Regions from separate parts of the Geobacillus uzenensis genome, predicted to be linked through region 1. Evidence: predicted binding sites of a transcription regulator. Region 1 holds the regulator's gene; the other holds the start of a gene.
The links. Region 1 encodes LexA, which represses DNA repair genes until DNA is damaged. Its sites were predicted from a motif close to CGAACATATGTTCG; they were not measured.

Region 1 (7,703 bases):
ACCGAATCAACGAGCGTTAAAATGCCGCTTCCAGCCGTTTGCTGGATCGCCTGCAAATCGTTGGTGGCATGGGCCATTAAATCGCCGATCCGCTTCCGCTGGTAAAACGCCGGCGCCATTTTCGTAAAATGGGCGTACAGCTCGTTGCGCAGCTGGCGGGCGAGCTTGACAGATGAGCCGAAAATGCAAATGCGCCAAGCGTAGCGGAGCACATAGAGCGCTCCGGCGATGACAGCGAGCGCGGCCATCCAACGAATGAGCACTTCTTTCGTCATCGTGCCGTTTTGCATATGGTCAACTAAAATGCCGATCACTTTCGGCGGGATCGTTTCCAAAAAGGCAACGATCACAAGCAATAGAACACCGGTGATATACGCCTTTTTCTCTTGGCGAAAAAACCAGAACAAATCACGGAACACGCTCATGCAGTCCGCTCCCCCCTTCGTTCAGCTAACGGACAATCGCCATATTATTGTAACAAAACTAGAAAAATTTTGAAATAACATTTTTCCAAAATAAAAAGACACTCTCAATCGAGTGTCCGTTTCGCTTATTTCAGCTGGTTGTTCATCATTTTCATCATTTGATTGATTTTCTTTTGCGACGGGGTCATGCCCATTTGCATCATCATCATGCGGATCATTTGTTCATTGATCGGCGGATTTTTCTTCAAATAATTGATCATCGTTTTGCGGGCGATGAAAAACCCGAGCGCCACACCGGCGATCAGCGCCAGCACACCAACGAGAATCGTGTCCCACATACAGCGATTTTCCTCCTTCTTGTTGTCTCCCTAACAGTGTACTAAACGATGTGCCATTAGACAATATTTCACGGCAAAAATCTTCACGTTACGCGAATTTTCTTCCTTGCGCCGGCGCAGACAGCCAATAGTAGTCGGCAAAATCAGCAGCGACCGCCAAAAACGACGGCGCTAGGTTGGCGAGCGCCCGGCCGATGTCGGCAGCCAACGGCGCGCTGTCACAGACAAGAAGCAGGCGGCGCTTTTGCACGACAAGCAGCGCTTCCTCACCGTCGTCATTTTGCAAAATGAACATGTTGCGCTCTAAATTTTTGCCGACACGCCCGATAAAATATTGCTTTAACCCTAACTCAAGACGCGAAAACGACAACTGTTCGGTAATAAATTCGACTTGCTTGCGGCAAATCGTTTTCAACGGCGCCTTCGCATACTGATGTTCCCGAAGCAATTCGACGACTTTTTCCGTCCGATGGCGGTAGTGCGTCGCCACCTCATCATTTAATAAATATATCCAATAGCGAACCATGCCCCATCCCCCATTTCTGTTCATCTATTTCTATTATAGAAAAGAAAAGGGGAAAAATATGTCTACTAACGGCAATTTTTTTCACTAACATTGTCGATTTTTGTTTACAGGACCAGCCGACACAAATCGATCAAAAAAAAGCCGCCCTTGCGCCGTTGCAAGGGCAGCCTGTTGTCACGGCCGTTTCATTGCTTGCCAAGCAGCGTTTTCACGCGACGGACGACGTTGTCAACGGTAAATCCGTACTCGGCCATGATCGTTTCTCCCGGAGCGGAGGCGCCAAACCGATCGATGGCTAAAATGTCGCCTTCTGCACCGACGTAGCGCTCCCAGCCGAGCGAGGCGCCCATTTCAATGGCCAGCCGCTTCGTCACCGCCGGCGGGATCACTTCATCGCGGTACGCTTTCGGCTGCGCTTCAAAACGATCCCACGATGGCATGCTGACGACGGAAACGTGAATTCCTTCAGCGGCGAGCGCTTCTTGCGCTTTTACCGCCAAGCTGACTTCCGATCCGGTCGCCAAGAGCAGCGCCTCGGGAGCGCCGTTTTTCGCCGGCGAGACGACGTAGGCGCCTTTTTTCACGCCTTCATACGCCAGATCAGCCGTTGTCGAAAGCGTCGGTATGTCTTGGCGCGTCAGAACGAGCGCGGTCGGCTTGTCCGTCGATTCAACTGCCAGCCGCCATGCCGCCGCCGTTTCGTTCGCGTCAGCCGGTCGGATGACTGACAAGTTCGGCATCGCCCTTAAGGAAGCGAGCTGTTCGATCGGCTCGTGCGTCGGGCCGTCCTCGCCGACGGCGATGCTGTCGTGCGTCAACACATACGTGACCGGCAATCCCATGAGCGCTGCTAACCGGATCGCCGGGCGTAAATAGTCAGAGAACACGAAGAACGTGCCGCCGAACACTTTCACCCCACCATGGAGCGCCATGCCGTTTAACGCCGCTCCCATGGCAAATTCACGCACCCCAAACCAAATGTTGCGCCCTTCATAACTGCCCGGCAGGAAATTGCCGCCGCCTTTGATGAGCGTTTTGTTCGAGCTTGCCAAGTCGGCTGAACCGCCAAACAATTGCGGCACCGCTTTGGCGATGGCGTTGATCACTTCCCCGGAAGAGGACCGGGTCGCCAAGCTTTTTCCGGCTTCATACACCGGCAGCGCAGCTTCCCAGCCGTCCGGAAGCTTCCCTTCGATCGCCTGCTTCAGCTGGGCGGCCAGCTCTGGATGCGCCTGCTCGTAAGCAGCCAGCTGTGCGTTCCATTCCGCTTCTTTTTTCGCCCCGGCTTCTTGCACCGTTTCCCGGAAATGGGCATACACTTCTTCCGGCACGTAGAAATCTTCGGCGAACGTCCAGCGGTATGCCTCCTTCGTCAGTTTCGCCTCTTCAGCGCCGAGCGGAGAGCCGTGAACGCCGGATGTGCCCGCTTTTGTCGGCGCGCCGTAACCGATCGTCGTTTTCACTTCAATGAGCGTCGGCCGGTTGAGGTCAGCCCGCGCCTCTTCAAGCGCTTTGGCGATTTCATCAATGTTGTTGCCGTCTTCGACGCGCAAATATTGCCAGCCGTATGCTTGGAAGCGTTGGGCAACGTTTTCTGAGAACGACAAATTCAGTTCCCCGTCTAGGGAGATGTCGTTCGAGTCATACAGGACGATCAAGCGGCCAAGCTGCAAATGGCCAGCGAGTGACGCGGCTTCGCTCGCCACCCCTTCCATTAAATCGCCGTCGCCGCAAATGGCGTACGTATAATGATCGATTATATCAAACCCGTCGCGGTTGTATGTAGCCGCCAAATGCCGTTCGGCCATCGCCATGCCGACTGCCATTGCGATTCCTTGGCCGAGCGGACCAGTCGTCGCTTCCACTCCCGGCGTATGGCCGTATTCCGGATGCCCTGGCGTTTTGCTTCCCCATTGGCGGAACTGCTTCAAGTCGTCCATCGATACGTCGTAGCCGCTTAAATGAAGCAAGCTGTAAAGCAGCATCGACCCGTGTCCCGCTGACAGGACAAACCGGTCGCGGTTAAACCAGTTTGGGTTCGCCGGATTATGGTTCATAAATTTCGTCCAAAGCGTGTACGCCATCGGCGCCGCGCCCATCGGCATGCCGGGGTGCCCGGATTTCGCCTTTTCGATCGCGTCAATCGACAGCGTTCGAATGGTGGTAATCGCTAATTCTTCGATCGAATGCGCCATCGTTTTCCTCCCTTTCATCAACATGGTGTCACTTACTATCATATAGAAAATTGACTTCCTTGTACAACGATATTTTCACTGTCAGAAAAAAACAGGGCGCTCCCGCCCTTCTTGCCCGCCGCTTAATGAAGGCGACGGCGCTGACTTTCCTTCAATTTTTTTGGCGTCACGTCATTGCCGTTCGGGTCGATGACCGTCACCGTATGAAGCATATCGGTCATCGCTTTGCGGAACGCCTGAATGTATTCGCGGCGCAGCTTTGCCTGCTCGATCGTTTCTTCCGCCGACAGGCCGGACGTTTTCGCCTTTTTGGCCAGTTCGTTGATGCGGGCTAATTTTTGTTTCGAAAGCATTGGTTATCTTCTCCCATCTGTCGCATCGCTATTCTGTTTTATCTTATTCGATCGGACAGGCTAATGGCAACGGAGAAACCTTGGCCGTCTTGCGCGGCCTAACGACGTTCCTGTTCGTCCATATACTCTTGATAGCGGCGATGGACAGTCGCTTTGGACGCCGCGTAGCCAAAGCTTCGGAGCGTCGCGGCGATGTCCGCAAACGTCAAGCCGCTCCCGCGCAGGCGGACGATCTCTTCGACCGGAAGCTCGATCCGATCGCGCCCGGCGTTTTCGCCACGGCGCGTTAAGTTCCGCTCCGGACGGTAGCCGCGGGCGATGGCCCGCTGCATGCCGCGCTTAATTTTCGCATTATGTATTTTCCGCTGGTACTCCTCGACGATGGCGATGATCGACAACACCATCTCATCAGCCTCTGACAGCGGCATCTCCCCGCGGTGGCTAGCGCTGTATATTTTCACTCCCCTTTTTTTCAGGCAGTGCAGCACCGCCATGCGCGCATGGCCGCGTCCGAGCCGCGTTTCATCTTGAATGAGCAAGGCGTCGACCGCCCCTTCTTCACAAAGCGCAAGCAGCTCGAGCACCCCGTCACGGTCAGCTTCGTAGCCGCTCGCCTGCTCGGCGATCACTTTAACGACGTCAAAGCCGCACTCTTTGGCTAGCTTCTCCAGTTCGGCGCGCTGCCGTACAAGCGACGTTTCCTGCTCCGTTTTATCCGTGCTGACGCGGCAGTAAATGACCGCCTTCATGGCCAAAGCACATCCCCCCCTTCTTTCTGTTACCGCTTGACAGCCAATGAGCCGTCTTGCTCTGATTTTAACACAGGAATGACGATTTGTTCACCGGCGGTGAGGCGCGCGCTCGGCAAACGATTGACATCGACCACCCAGCGGATAAATTCATCCGGCGACAAGCCGTGCGCCGGCTCATACTGCTTCGCCAACCCCCAAAGCGTATCGCCGGAAGCGACCGTTACCGTCATGTATTCTTTTTTGTCAACCGGGCTGCTGGCATAAACAAACCCCGCCAAAACGAGCGTGAGCAAACATGAAAAAATGAGGTAGTGCAGCAACGTTTTCTTCATCTCCCCCACCCTTTTTTTAGAATATGTGTTCGCTTTTTCTTCATTATAGCCAAGAACGTTTGTTTGCGTCAACAAAAAAATTCGAACTTATGTTTGTTTTTCTATTCCCCCCATGCTATAATGAAAGCAAACGATGTGGCAAGAGGTGTGAAAAGGGATGACGAAACTGTCCAAACGCCAGCAACAAATTTTAGAATTTATCAAACAGGAAGTGAAAACGAAAGGCTATCCCCCGTCAGTAAGGGAAATCGGGGAAGCAGTCGGTTTGGCGTCGAGTTCGACCGTCCACGGCCACCTTGCGCGCCTAGAAAGCAAAGGGTTCATCCGCCGTGACCCGACGAAGCCGCGCGCCATTGAAATTTTGGACAGCGATCTGACGAAAGAAAGAGAAAAAGAGGAGGTCGTTTCCGTGCCGGTGATCGGCAAGGTGACGGCCGGCCAGCCGATCACTGCCGTCGAAAACATCGACGACTATTTCCCGCTGCCGAAACGGCTCGCGGCCGGCGAGGAACAGCTGTTTATGCTTGAAGTGATGGGTGACAGCATGATCGAAGCCGGCATTTTGGACGGCGACTACGTGATCGTCCGCCAGCAGTCGTCGGCCAATAACGGCGACATCGTCGTCGCCATGACGGAGGAAAACGAAGCAACAGTGAAACGGTTTTTCAAAGAAAAAGACCACATCCGCCTGCAGCCGGAAAACGCCCATCTCGAACCGATCATCGTCCGCGACTGCACGATTCTCGGCAAAGTGATCGGCGTCTATCGCCTGATCGACTAAGGGTCCGGCCGGCGCCGCGCGCCATAACAAAAGCTGCCCCGTTTGTCGGGGCAGCTTTTCGATTAGTACAGCTCCATATATTGGTCCAACTCCCATTGATGGACCGTTGTCCGATACATATCCCACTCGATTTCTTTCGCTTCGACGAAATGCTCGAATAAATGTTTGCCGAGCGCTTGGACGATCACCTCGTCCGATTTTAAGTTGTCGAGCGCTTCGATCAGCGTTGCCGGCAAATCGACAATCCCTTCCTCGAGCCGCTCTTCTTTCGTCATGACGTAAATGTTTCGGTCAACCGGCGCTGGAGGAGTGAGCTTGTTGCGAATGCCGTCAAGCCCGGCTGCCAACAGCACAGCCATCGCCAAGTACGGGTTCGCCGCCGGATCGACGCTGCGCACTTCAATGCGCGTGCTCATGCCGCGCGAAGCTGGAATGCGGATAAGCGGGCTGCGGTTGCGCGCCGACCAGGCAACATAACATGGCGCCTCATAGCCCGGAACGAGCCGCTTGTACGAGTTGACCGTCGGGTTGGTCACCGCTGTAAAGTTCGGCGCATGCTTCAGCACGCCGGCGATAAACTGGCGGGCCGTATCGCTCAACTGCAAATCGCCGTTCGGGTCAAAAAAGGCGTTTTCGTTGTTGCGGAACAGCGACAAGTTGCAGTGCATTCCCGAACCGTTAATGCCAAAAATCGGCTTCGGCATAAACGTCGCGTGCAGCCCATGTTTGCGGGCGATCGTTTTAACGACGAGCTTAAACGTTTGAATGTCGTCGCATGCTTTGATGGCATGGGCGTATTTAAAATCGATCTCGTGCTGGCCCGGGGCGACTTCATGGTGCGACGCTTCAATTTCAAAGCCCATCTCCTCAAGCTCAAGCACGATATCGCGCCGGCAGTTTTCCCCTAAGTCGGTCGGCGCCAAGTCGAAGTAGCCGCCGCGGTCGTTCAGTTCCATCGTCGGACGGCCATTTTCATCGAGCTTAAAGAGGAAAAACTCCGGTTCCGCTCCCAAGTTGAACGCCGTAAAGCCGAGCGCTTCCATCTCTTTCAACACGCGCTTTAAATTGTAGCGCGGGCAGCCTTCAAACGGCGTGCCGTCCGCATTGTAAATGTCGCAAATAAAGCGGGCGACTTTTCCTTTTTCCGACGTCCACGGGAAGATGACAAACGTGTCCAAATCCGGATACAAATACATGTCCGATTCTTCGATGCGGACAAACCCCTCGATCGAAGACCCGTCAAACATCATTTTATTATTGAGCGCTTTCTCAAGTTGGCTGATCGGGATTTCGACGTTTTTGATCGTCCCCAAAATATCGGTGAATTGCAGGCGAATGTACTTGACGTTTTCTTCTTTGACGATGCGCATAATGTCTTCGCGCGTATATTTTGCCATGTTGAAACTCCTCCCCGGCTCCGAAATCATTTCCCATCATTAGTGAAAGAAGCGAGCGAGATCTCCTTGGCGAAGCGATGCGCGCTGAAACCGTCCGGCCTGCAGCAGCTCCGTCCGCAAAATCTCGCGCAACTCCTCGTCGGACAGCTTCGGTTTCCCCACTTTTTCGACCTTTTCCGGCTGCTCATGGCGCCCTTCTTGCCGGGCGGCGAAAATTTGCTTGATGCCGGCGAGGTTTACGCCTTGGTCAATCAAGTCTTTAATCTCGAGCAAACGGTCGATGTCGTTGAGTGAAAACAGCCGCCGGTTGCCCTCGGTGCGCGCTGGCGTGACGAGGCCGTGCTCTTCGTAATAGCGGATTTGGCGGGCGGATAGATCCGTCAGCTGCATCACAATCCCAATCGGAAACAATGGCATGGAACGACGAATATGGCTGCTCATGCCAATTCCTCCTCGCTTTTGATACTTTCATTTTACCATAATGTCAAGAAACGAGTCAATCAAGCGTTACATTTTCTCACAAACAAATCAACTGCTGTTCAAGCAAGCGGTGAACGGCTGAACAAACAGCGATTTTCACGTGCGAATACGTCAAGCCGCCTTG
Region 2 (7,703 bases), on a different contig from region 1:
GCGGTCAAAACGCATGACGGCAAAAAGGCCGGCTACTTGCAAATTACGTCGTTTTCGGAAAACACGGCCGCTGACTTTAAAAAGAAATTGGCGAAGCTTGAAAACGAAAAAATCGACGGGCTTATTATCGACGTACGCGGCAATCCAGGCGGCTATTTGCAAAGCGTCGAGGAAATTTTAAAAGAGCTCGTCCCGAAACAGAAACCGTATGTGCAAATTGAAGAGCGCGATGGCGACAAACAAAAATTTTATTCTGAGTTAACGGTGAAAAAACCGTATCCGATCGTTGTGCTCATCGACCAAGGCAGCGCGTCGGCGTCAGAAATTTTAGCCGGCGCGATGAAGGAAGCAGGCGGCTATAAGCTCGTCGGCGAGACGACGTTCGGCAAAGGGACGGTGCAGCAGGCCATCCCGATGGGCGACGGCAGCAACATTAAGCTGACGCTCTACAAATGGTTGACGCCGGATGGACATTGGATTCATAAAAAAGGAATCAAGCCGGATGTGGCGGTTGCGCAGCCTGAGTTTTTCCACGTCACTCCGCTCCATGTGGAAAAACCGTTCGCGTATGATATGAATGATGAACAAATTGCCAGCGCGCAAAAAATGTTAAAAGGGCTCGGGTTTGACCCGGGTCGTACGGACGGCTACTTCAGCAAAGAAACGGAAACAGCGGTGAAAGCATTCCAAAAAGCAAATCAGCTCCCGGCCACCGGACGGATCGATGAAACGACGGCTGACGTACTGCAAGCGAAAATTATGGAAGCGATCCGCGACCCGAAGCACGACGTACAGTTGAAAGCAGCATTAGATGTGTTATTCCCATAAACAGCGTCGGAGCTCCCAGCCTAGGGGGCTCTTTTCTATGAACATCCCGCGCCGGCGAGCGGTGATTTTCATCCCCGGTTGGAGGGCAAACCATTTTCTATGAGCATGCGCGCACCTTGATCCGTCGCCGTTACGTTTCGGGGAAAGCAAACGTTGCCCATAGAACGTTTCGCCGGACATGCGTCTTTCTTATGCCGCTGTCATGGGGATGTCCGGATGGAGCGCGAACGTTTTTTGCCAAAAAAAAAAACGCCCTGCACAGGGCGGAACGCCTGGGACGTCAAGCAAACAACCCCATCACCCGCCCGAGACCGCGCCGTTTCCGCTTTGGTTCGTCCGGTGTTTCATGGGAGGAAGGCGGCCGATTGTTCAGCTGCTGTTCGAGACGGGCGACAAGCTGCTCGAGGGCGGTGAGGCGGGCAGTGATTTCTTCCATTTCCCGGCGGTGATGAAGAAGCTGAATCGAAACAACGTCATCCGCTTTTTGTTCTAATTGTTGTTCGAGTTGATCAAGGCGCGAGGCTACCCGGGTTAATTGTGGTTCGACATATCCTTGAAACAAAGCGTCAATGGGAACGTTCCGCGGCGGTGTCGAGGGACGGTCAGGTGCCGGAGGCGCTTCGAGTGCCGCGCCTTGTTCAAATTTGACCCGTTCGAGCAAGGCGACTGTTTTTTCATCAAACAAATAGTGGCCAGCTTCGTTTTTCCGCAGCGGAATGTCATATTTCCGCACCCAGCGTTGAACCGTTTTCGGCGAGACTCCAAGTCGGGCGGCGACATCGGCTGTTTTTAATTCCATCGTTCCACTCCTCCTTTTTCATCTTCTGTTATATCCTTTTTCGATCTCCATTGAAAATCCTGCCTAGCCGACAAAACTAGTGCCGATTCGGCAAAGAAAGTGGAAAATGGCGCAAATTCGCCATAAGCGGCAAAAAAGATTACAACAGGCATGGGATTTGTCGTTGCCATTTGGTAGAATAGAAGATAAAGACTCGTGAACGAAGCAAGGGGGGGAAGCGGATGGCAGCATGGGGGTTGGAACTGCTTGAAGGCATCGCGGCCGTATGGCGGCAGCCGCTCCTTTATTATGGCGTCTTTTTAGCGATTGTCGCCGGCTGGCGGCGGATGAAGCGGGAGCGCCGTGACTTTCATGTGCGCATCCATCATCCGTGGCAAGAATGGCGCGGGCTCTGGACATGGGGATGGGCAGCCGGCGCGGTGTTGTCCGCGGCGGCGATCATCGTTGGGATCGCGTTGCCGCGCGAGGCGGTGTGGATGGTGACCGCGCTGACCGTTGTCATCGGCTTAACGATGGAGGCGCGCCTATTGTCGCCGGCGTATACGGTTGGCGGTGCGCTCGTGCTGCTCGGTTTAGCCGGGCCAAGCGGGATGGTGGGCCGCATATTCCCCGATGGCGCAACGGCGGGGACGTCTTTGACTTTGTTGCTTGTGCTGCTGCTGTTGGCGGAAGGATGGCTCATCCTCCGCTCGCGGAACGGGGCCGTCTCACCGCAGCTGGCCAAAAGCAAGCGGGGGATGACAGTCGGCATGCAATGGGCGCAGCGCTTTTGGTTTGTGCCGCTCGTGCTCCCGGTATCCGGCGGTGCGCTGCCGCCGGCCTCGTGGTGGCCGCTTCTTCCGGCCGGGGACGGGTATTCATTTTGGCTTGTGCCGTTTCTTCTCGGCTTTTCGCAACGCCGGCAGCACATCATGCCGCCGGAAGCGGCGCGGGAGGAGGGACGGCGTGTGCTTCGGCTTGCGCTTCTTGTCACTCTGCCGGCTGTTTTTAGCGTGTGGTACGCACCGCTGGCGTTTGTCGCAGGAGTTATGGCGATCGTCGGCCGCGAGTGGATCGCTTTTTCCGGGCACCGCGATGACCGCGCCCGCCCGCCCCGTTTCGCCCGCCATTCGCAAGGGCTGGTGATCGTCGGCGTGCTCCCCGGCTCGAAAGCGGAGAAAATGGGGCTGCAAATCGGAGAAATCATTATGAAAGCGAATGGCGTCCCCGTGCGGACGGAGGCGGAGTTTTACGAAGCGCTGCAGCGCAACCGGGCGTTTTGTAAGCTTGATGTTGTCGGGCATAACGGCGAAGTCCGCTTTGTCCAAGGGGCGTTGTATGAAGATGAGCACCATGAGCTGGGCTTGCTGTTTGTGCGCAATCGGGACGCGTCGGCGTCCGAAGCTGTTTCGTAAAGGAGACTGAGCATATGTGGTTTCTCGCGGCACTCATCATTCCGTGCCTGCTTGTCTTGTTGTTTACCCGGGTGACTTATAACCGATACATCGCGTTGTTATTGACGATCGCGTTGCTTGTCGCTTCGTATGTCAAAGGGTATACGGACGAACTGCATGAAATTGTCGCCGATATTGCATCGACGATCACCGGCTTCTTGTTGGCCGGACGGATGTTGGACAATTTGAAGAAGTGACGGACAGGCGGGCCTCGAAGCGGCCCGCTTTTTCACGTTCTGTACGCAGGCAAACGAAGAGGGAGCAATGGAAATCGCTGCGTTGATTGGCACGAATATCAGTTCGCGTTTTTTGTGCATCTGCCAAGGGGATGTGATACAATGGGGAGAGACGGATCGGAGAGGGAGGAGAAACGGTGGACGACCGTTTTCAATTAGTGTCATCGTATCAACCGCAAGGCGATCAGCCGCAGGCGATTGAACAATTGGTTGACGGTTTAATGCGCGGAGTGAAGCACCAAACGCTGCTCGGGGCGACGGGAACGGGCAAAACGTTCACCATCTCGAACGTCATCGCCCAAGTGAACAAGCCGACGCTTGTGATCGCCCATAACAAAACGCTCGCTGGACAGTTGTACAGCGAGCTGAAGGAGTTTTTCCCGTACAACGCCGTCGAATACTTTGTCAGCTACTACGACTATTATCAGCCGGAAGCGTATGTGCCGCAAACGGATACGTATATTGAAAAAGATGCGAAAATTAACGACGAGATCGATAAATTGCGGCACTCGGCGACATCGGCGCTGTTTGAGCGGCGGGACGTCATCATCGTCGCCAGCGTGTCGTGCATTTACGGCTTAGGGTCGCCGGAAGAATACCGCGAGCTTGTCGTTTCGCTGCGCGTCGGCATGGAGATCGAGCGCAACACGTTGCTGCGGCGGTTGGTCGATATCCAGTACGACCGCAATGATATCGACTTCCGGCGCGGCACGTTTCGCGTCCGCGGCGATGTCGTCGAGATTTTTCCGGCGTCGCGCGATGAGCATTGCATCCGCGTCGAGTTTTTTGGCGATGAAATCGACCGCATTCGCGAAGTCGACGCCTTGACCGGTGAAGTGCTCGGCGAGCGTGAGCACGTCGCCATTTTCCCGGCGTCGCACTTTGTCACGCGCGAGGAGAAAATGCGGCTTGCGATTCAAAACATCGAACAAGAGCTCGAGGAGCGACTTGCCGAGCTGCGCGAACAAGGAAAGCTGTTAGAAGCGCAGCGGCTCGAGCAACGGACGCGCTATGACCTTGAAATGATGCGCGAAATGGGCTTTTGTTCCGGAATCGAAAACTACTCGCGCCATTTGGCGCTCCGACCGCCGGGTTCAACGCCGTATACGCTGCTTGACTATTTTCCGGACGATTTTTTGATCATCATCGATGAATCGCACGTCACGCTGCCGCAGCTGCGCGGCATGTACAACGGCGACCGGGCGCGCAAGCAAGTGCTCGTCGACCATGGCTTTCGCCTGCCGTCGGCGCTCGATAACCGTCCGCTTACCTTTGAAGAGTTCGAGCAAAAAATCAACCAAATTATTTATGTCTCCGCGACGCCGGGGCCGTATGAGCTTGAACATAGCCCGGGTGTGGTTGAACAAATCATCCGCCCGACCGGGCTTCTCGATCCGACGATTGACGTTCGTCCGATCGCCGGGCAAATTGACGATTTGATCGGGGAAATTCGCGAACGCGTTGAGCGGAACGAGCGGACATTGGTGACGACGCTGACGAAAAAAATGGCGGAAGATTTAACGGATTACTTAAAAGAGGCGGGATTGAAAGTCGCCTATTTGCATTCGGAAATTAAAACGCTTGAGCGCATTGAAATCATCCGTGATTTGCGGCTTGGCAAATATGATGTGTTAGTCGGCATCAACTTGCTTCGCGAAGGGCTCGATATTCCGGAAGTGTCGCTTGTCGCCATTTTGGACGCCGACAAAGAAGGATTTTTGCGTTCGGAGCGCTCGCTCATCCAGACGATCGGCCGCGCGGCGCGCAACGCGAACGGCCATGTGATCATGTACGCCGATACGGTGACGAAATCGATGGAAATCGCCATTCAAGAGACGAAGCGGCGCCGGGCGATTCAAGAGGAATACAACCGCAAACATGGCATCGTGCCGCGCACGATCCAAAAGGAGATTCGCGATGTGATCCGCGCGACGTATGCGGCCGAAGAAACGGAAACGTACGAGGCGAAGCCGGCGGCCGCCAGCATGACAAAACAAGAACGGGAAGCGCTCATCCGCCAGCTGGAAGCGGAGATGAAAGAAGCGGCCAAAGCGCTCGACTTCGAGCGGGCCGCCCAGCTGCGCGATGCGATTTTCGAGTTGAAAGCGGAAGGATGATGGCCGGGTGAACGGAACGGATAAAATTATCGTCAAAGGGGCGCGTGCCCATAACTTAAAAAACATTGACGTTGAAATCCCGCGCGGACAGCTCGTTGTGTTGACCGGGTTGTCTGGGTCGGGCAAGTCGTCGTTGGCGTTTGACACGATTTACGCGGAAGGGCAGCGGCGCTACGTCGAGTCGCTATCGGCGTACGCCCGCCAGTTTTTAGGACAGATGGACAAACCGGATGTCGATGCGATCGAAGGGCTGTCGCCGGCCATTTCGATCGACCAAAAAACGACGAGCCGCAACCCGCGCTCCACGGTCGGCACGGTGACGGAAATTTACGATTATTTGCGGCTGCTGTTCGCCCGCATCGGCCGGCCGTTCTGCCCGACGCACGGCATCGAAATTCAATCGCAGACGATCGAGCAAATGGTCGACCGGCTGCTCGCGTACCCGGAGCGGACGAAAATGCAAATTCTTGCTCCGATCGTCTCGGGAAGAAAAGGGACGCATGCGAAAGTGCTTGACGATATCCGCAAGCAAGGGTATGTGCGCGTCCGCATTGACGGCGAGATGCGCGAGTTGACCGAAGACATTGAGCTGGAAAAAAACAAAAAACATTCGATTGATGTCATCGTCGACCGGATCGTGATCAAAGACGGCATCACATCAAGGCTCGCCGATTCGCTGGAGACGGCATTGAAGCTCGCGGACGGCAAAGTGATCGTTGACGTCGTCGGCCAGGAGGAGCTGTTGTTCAGCGAAAAGCACGCCTGCCCGTATTGCGGCTTTTCGATCGGGGAGCTTGAGCCGCGCCTGTTTTCGTTCAACAGCCCGTTTGGCGCCTGTCCGGACTGCGACGGGCTCGGGGTGAAGCTCGAAGTCGATCCGGACCTTATCATCCCGAACGATGAATTGACATTGAAGGAGCACGCCATCGCTCCGTGGGAGCCGCAAAGCTCGCAATATTACCCGCAGCTGCTTGAGGCGGTGTGCCGCCATTACGGCATCCCGATGGACGTGCCGGTAAAAGAGCTGCCAAAAGAGCAGCTGGAGAAGATTTTGTACGGCAGCGGCGGGGAGCCGATTTATTTCCGCTATACGACCGATTTTGGCCAGGTGCGCGAACAATATATCCAGTTTGAAGGCGTCATTCCGAACGTCGAACGCCGTTACCGGGAGACAAGCTCCGATTACATCCGCGAACAAATGGAAAAATATATGGCCGAACAGCCGTGCCCGACGTGCCAAGGCTATCGGCTGAAAAAAGAAAGCCTCGCCGTCTTGGTCGGCGGCAAGCATATCGGCGAAGTGACCGCGATGTCGGTGACCGAAGCGCTCGCCTTTTTTGACGGATTGGAACTGACGGAAAAAGAAGCGCAAATCGCCCGCCTCATTTTGCGTGAAATTCGCGACCGGCTCGGCTTCTTGCAAAACGTCGGCCTCGACTATTTGACGCTCAGCCGCTCAGCGGGCACGCTTTCCGGCGGCGAGGCGCAGCGCATCCGGTTAGCGACGCAAATCGGCTCGCGGCTGACGGGGGTGTTGTACGTGCTCGATGAGCCGTCGATCGGACTGCATCAGCGCGACAACGACCGGCTGATCGCGACGTTAAAAAGCATGCGCGACCTTGGCAATACGCTCATTGTCGTCGAACATGACGAAGATACGATGCTTGCGGCCGACTATTTGATTGACATCGGCCCAGGGGCGGGCATTCACGGCGGCGAGGTCGTCGCGGCCGGCACGCCGGAAGAGGTGATGAATGATCCGAACTCGCTCACCGGTCAATATTTATCCGGGAAAAAATTCATCCCGATCCCGGCCGAACGGCGCCAGCCGGACGGACGGTGGCTCGAGGTCGTCGGCGCCCGCGAGCACAACTTGAAAAACGTCTCGGTGAACATCCCGCTCGGCACGTTCGTCGCTGTCACCGGGGTGTCGGGTTCAGGCAAAAGCACGCTCGTGAACGAGGTGCTTTATAAGGCGCTCGCGCAAAAGCTGCACCGGGCAAAAGCGAAACCGGGGGAACATCGCGACATCCGCGGGCTTGAGCACCTCGACAAAGTGATTGACATCGACCAGTCGCCGATCGGCCGCACCCCGCGGTCGAACCCAGCGACCTACACCGGGGTGTTTGATGACATTCGCGACGTGTTTGCTGCCACGAACGAAGCGAAAGTGCGCGGCTACAAAAAAGGGCGCTTCAGCTTCAACGTCAAAGGCGGGCGCTGCGAGGCGTGCCATGGCGATGGGATCATCAAAATTGAAATGCACTTTTTGCCGGACGTATACGTCCCT

Region 2: the regulator LexA is predicted to act here: its motif matches at 3,350-3,363, upstream of uvrB (excinuclease ABC subunit UvrB).

What each region holds. Positions count from the first base shown of each region.
Region 1 covers NZ_NEWL01000006.1:458,621-466,323, forward strand. Annotated here, with positions in the region: gene B9L21_RS09740 (ABC transporter transmembrane domain-containing protein) at 1-425, opposite strand, end outside; gene B9L21_RS09745 (YneF family protein) at 551-763, opposite strand; gene sirA (sporulation inhibitor of replication protein SirA) at 852-1,289, opposite strand; gene tkt (transketolase) at 1,475-3,484, opposite strand; gene B9L21_RS09760 (DUF896 domain-containing protein) at 3,607-3,837, opposite strand; gene B9L21_RS09765 (recombinase family protein) at 3,936-4,586, opposite strand; gene yneA (cell division suppressor protein YneA) at 4,616-4,921, opposite strand; gene lexA (transcriptional repressor LexA) at 5,079-5,702, shown strand; gene glnA (type I glutamate--ammonia ligase) at 5,765-7,099, opposite strand; gene B9L21_RS09785 (MerR family transcriptional regulator) at 7,139-7,540, opposite strand; gene B9L21_RS09790 (aminotransferase class I/II-fold pyridoxal phosphate-dependent enzyme) at 7,617-7,703, opposite strand, start outside.
Region 2 covers NZ_NEWL01000001.1:133,684-141,386, forward strand. Annotated here, with positions in the region: gene B9L21_RS00585 (S41 family peptidase) at 1-828, shown strand, start outside; gene B9L21_RS00590 (MerR family transcriptional regulator) at 1,109-1,627, opposite strand; gene B9L21_RS00595 (PDZ domain-containing protein) at 1,849-3,021, shown strand; gene B9L21_RS00600 (CsbA family protein) at 3,036-3,257, shown strand; gene uvrB (excinuclease ABC subunit UvrB) at 3,434-5,413, shown strand; gene uvrA (excinuclease ABC subunit UvrA) at 5,421-7,703, shown strand, end outside.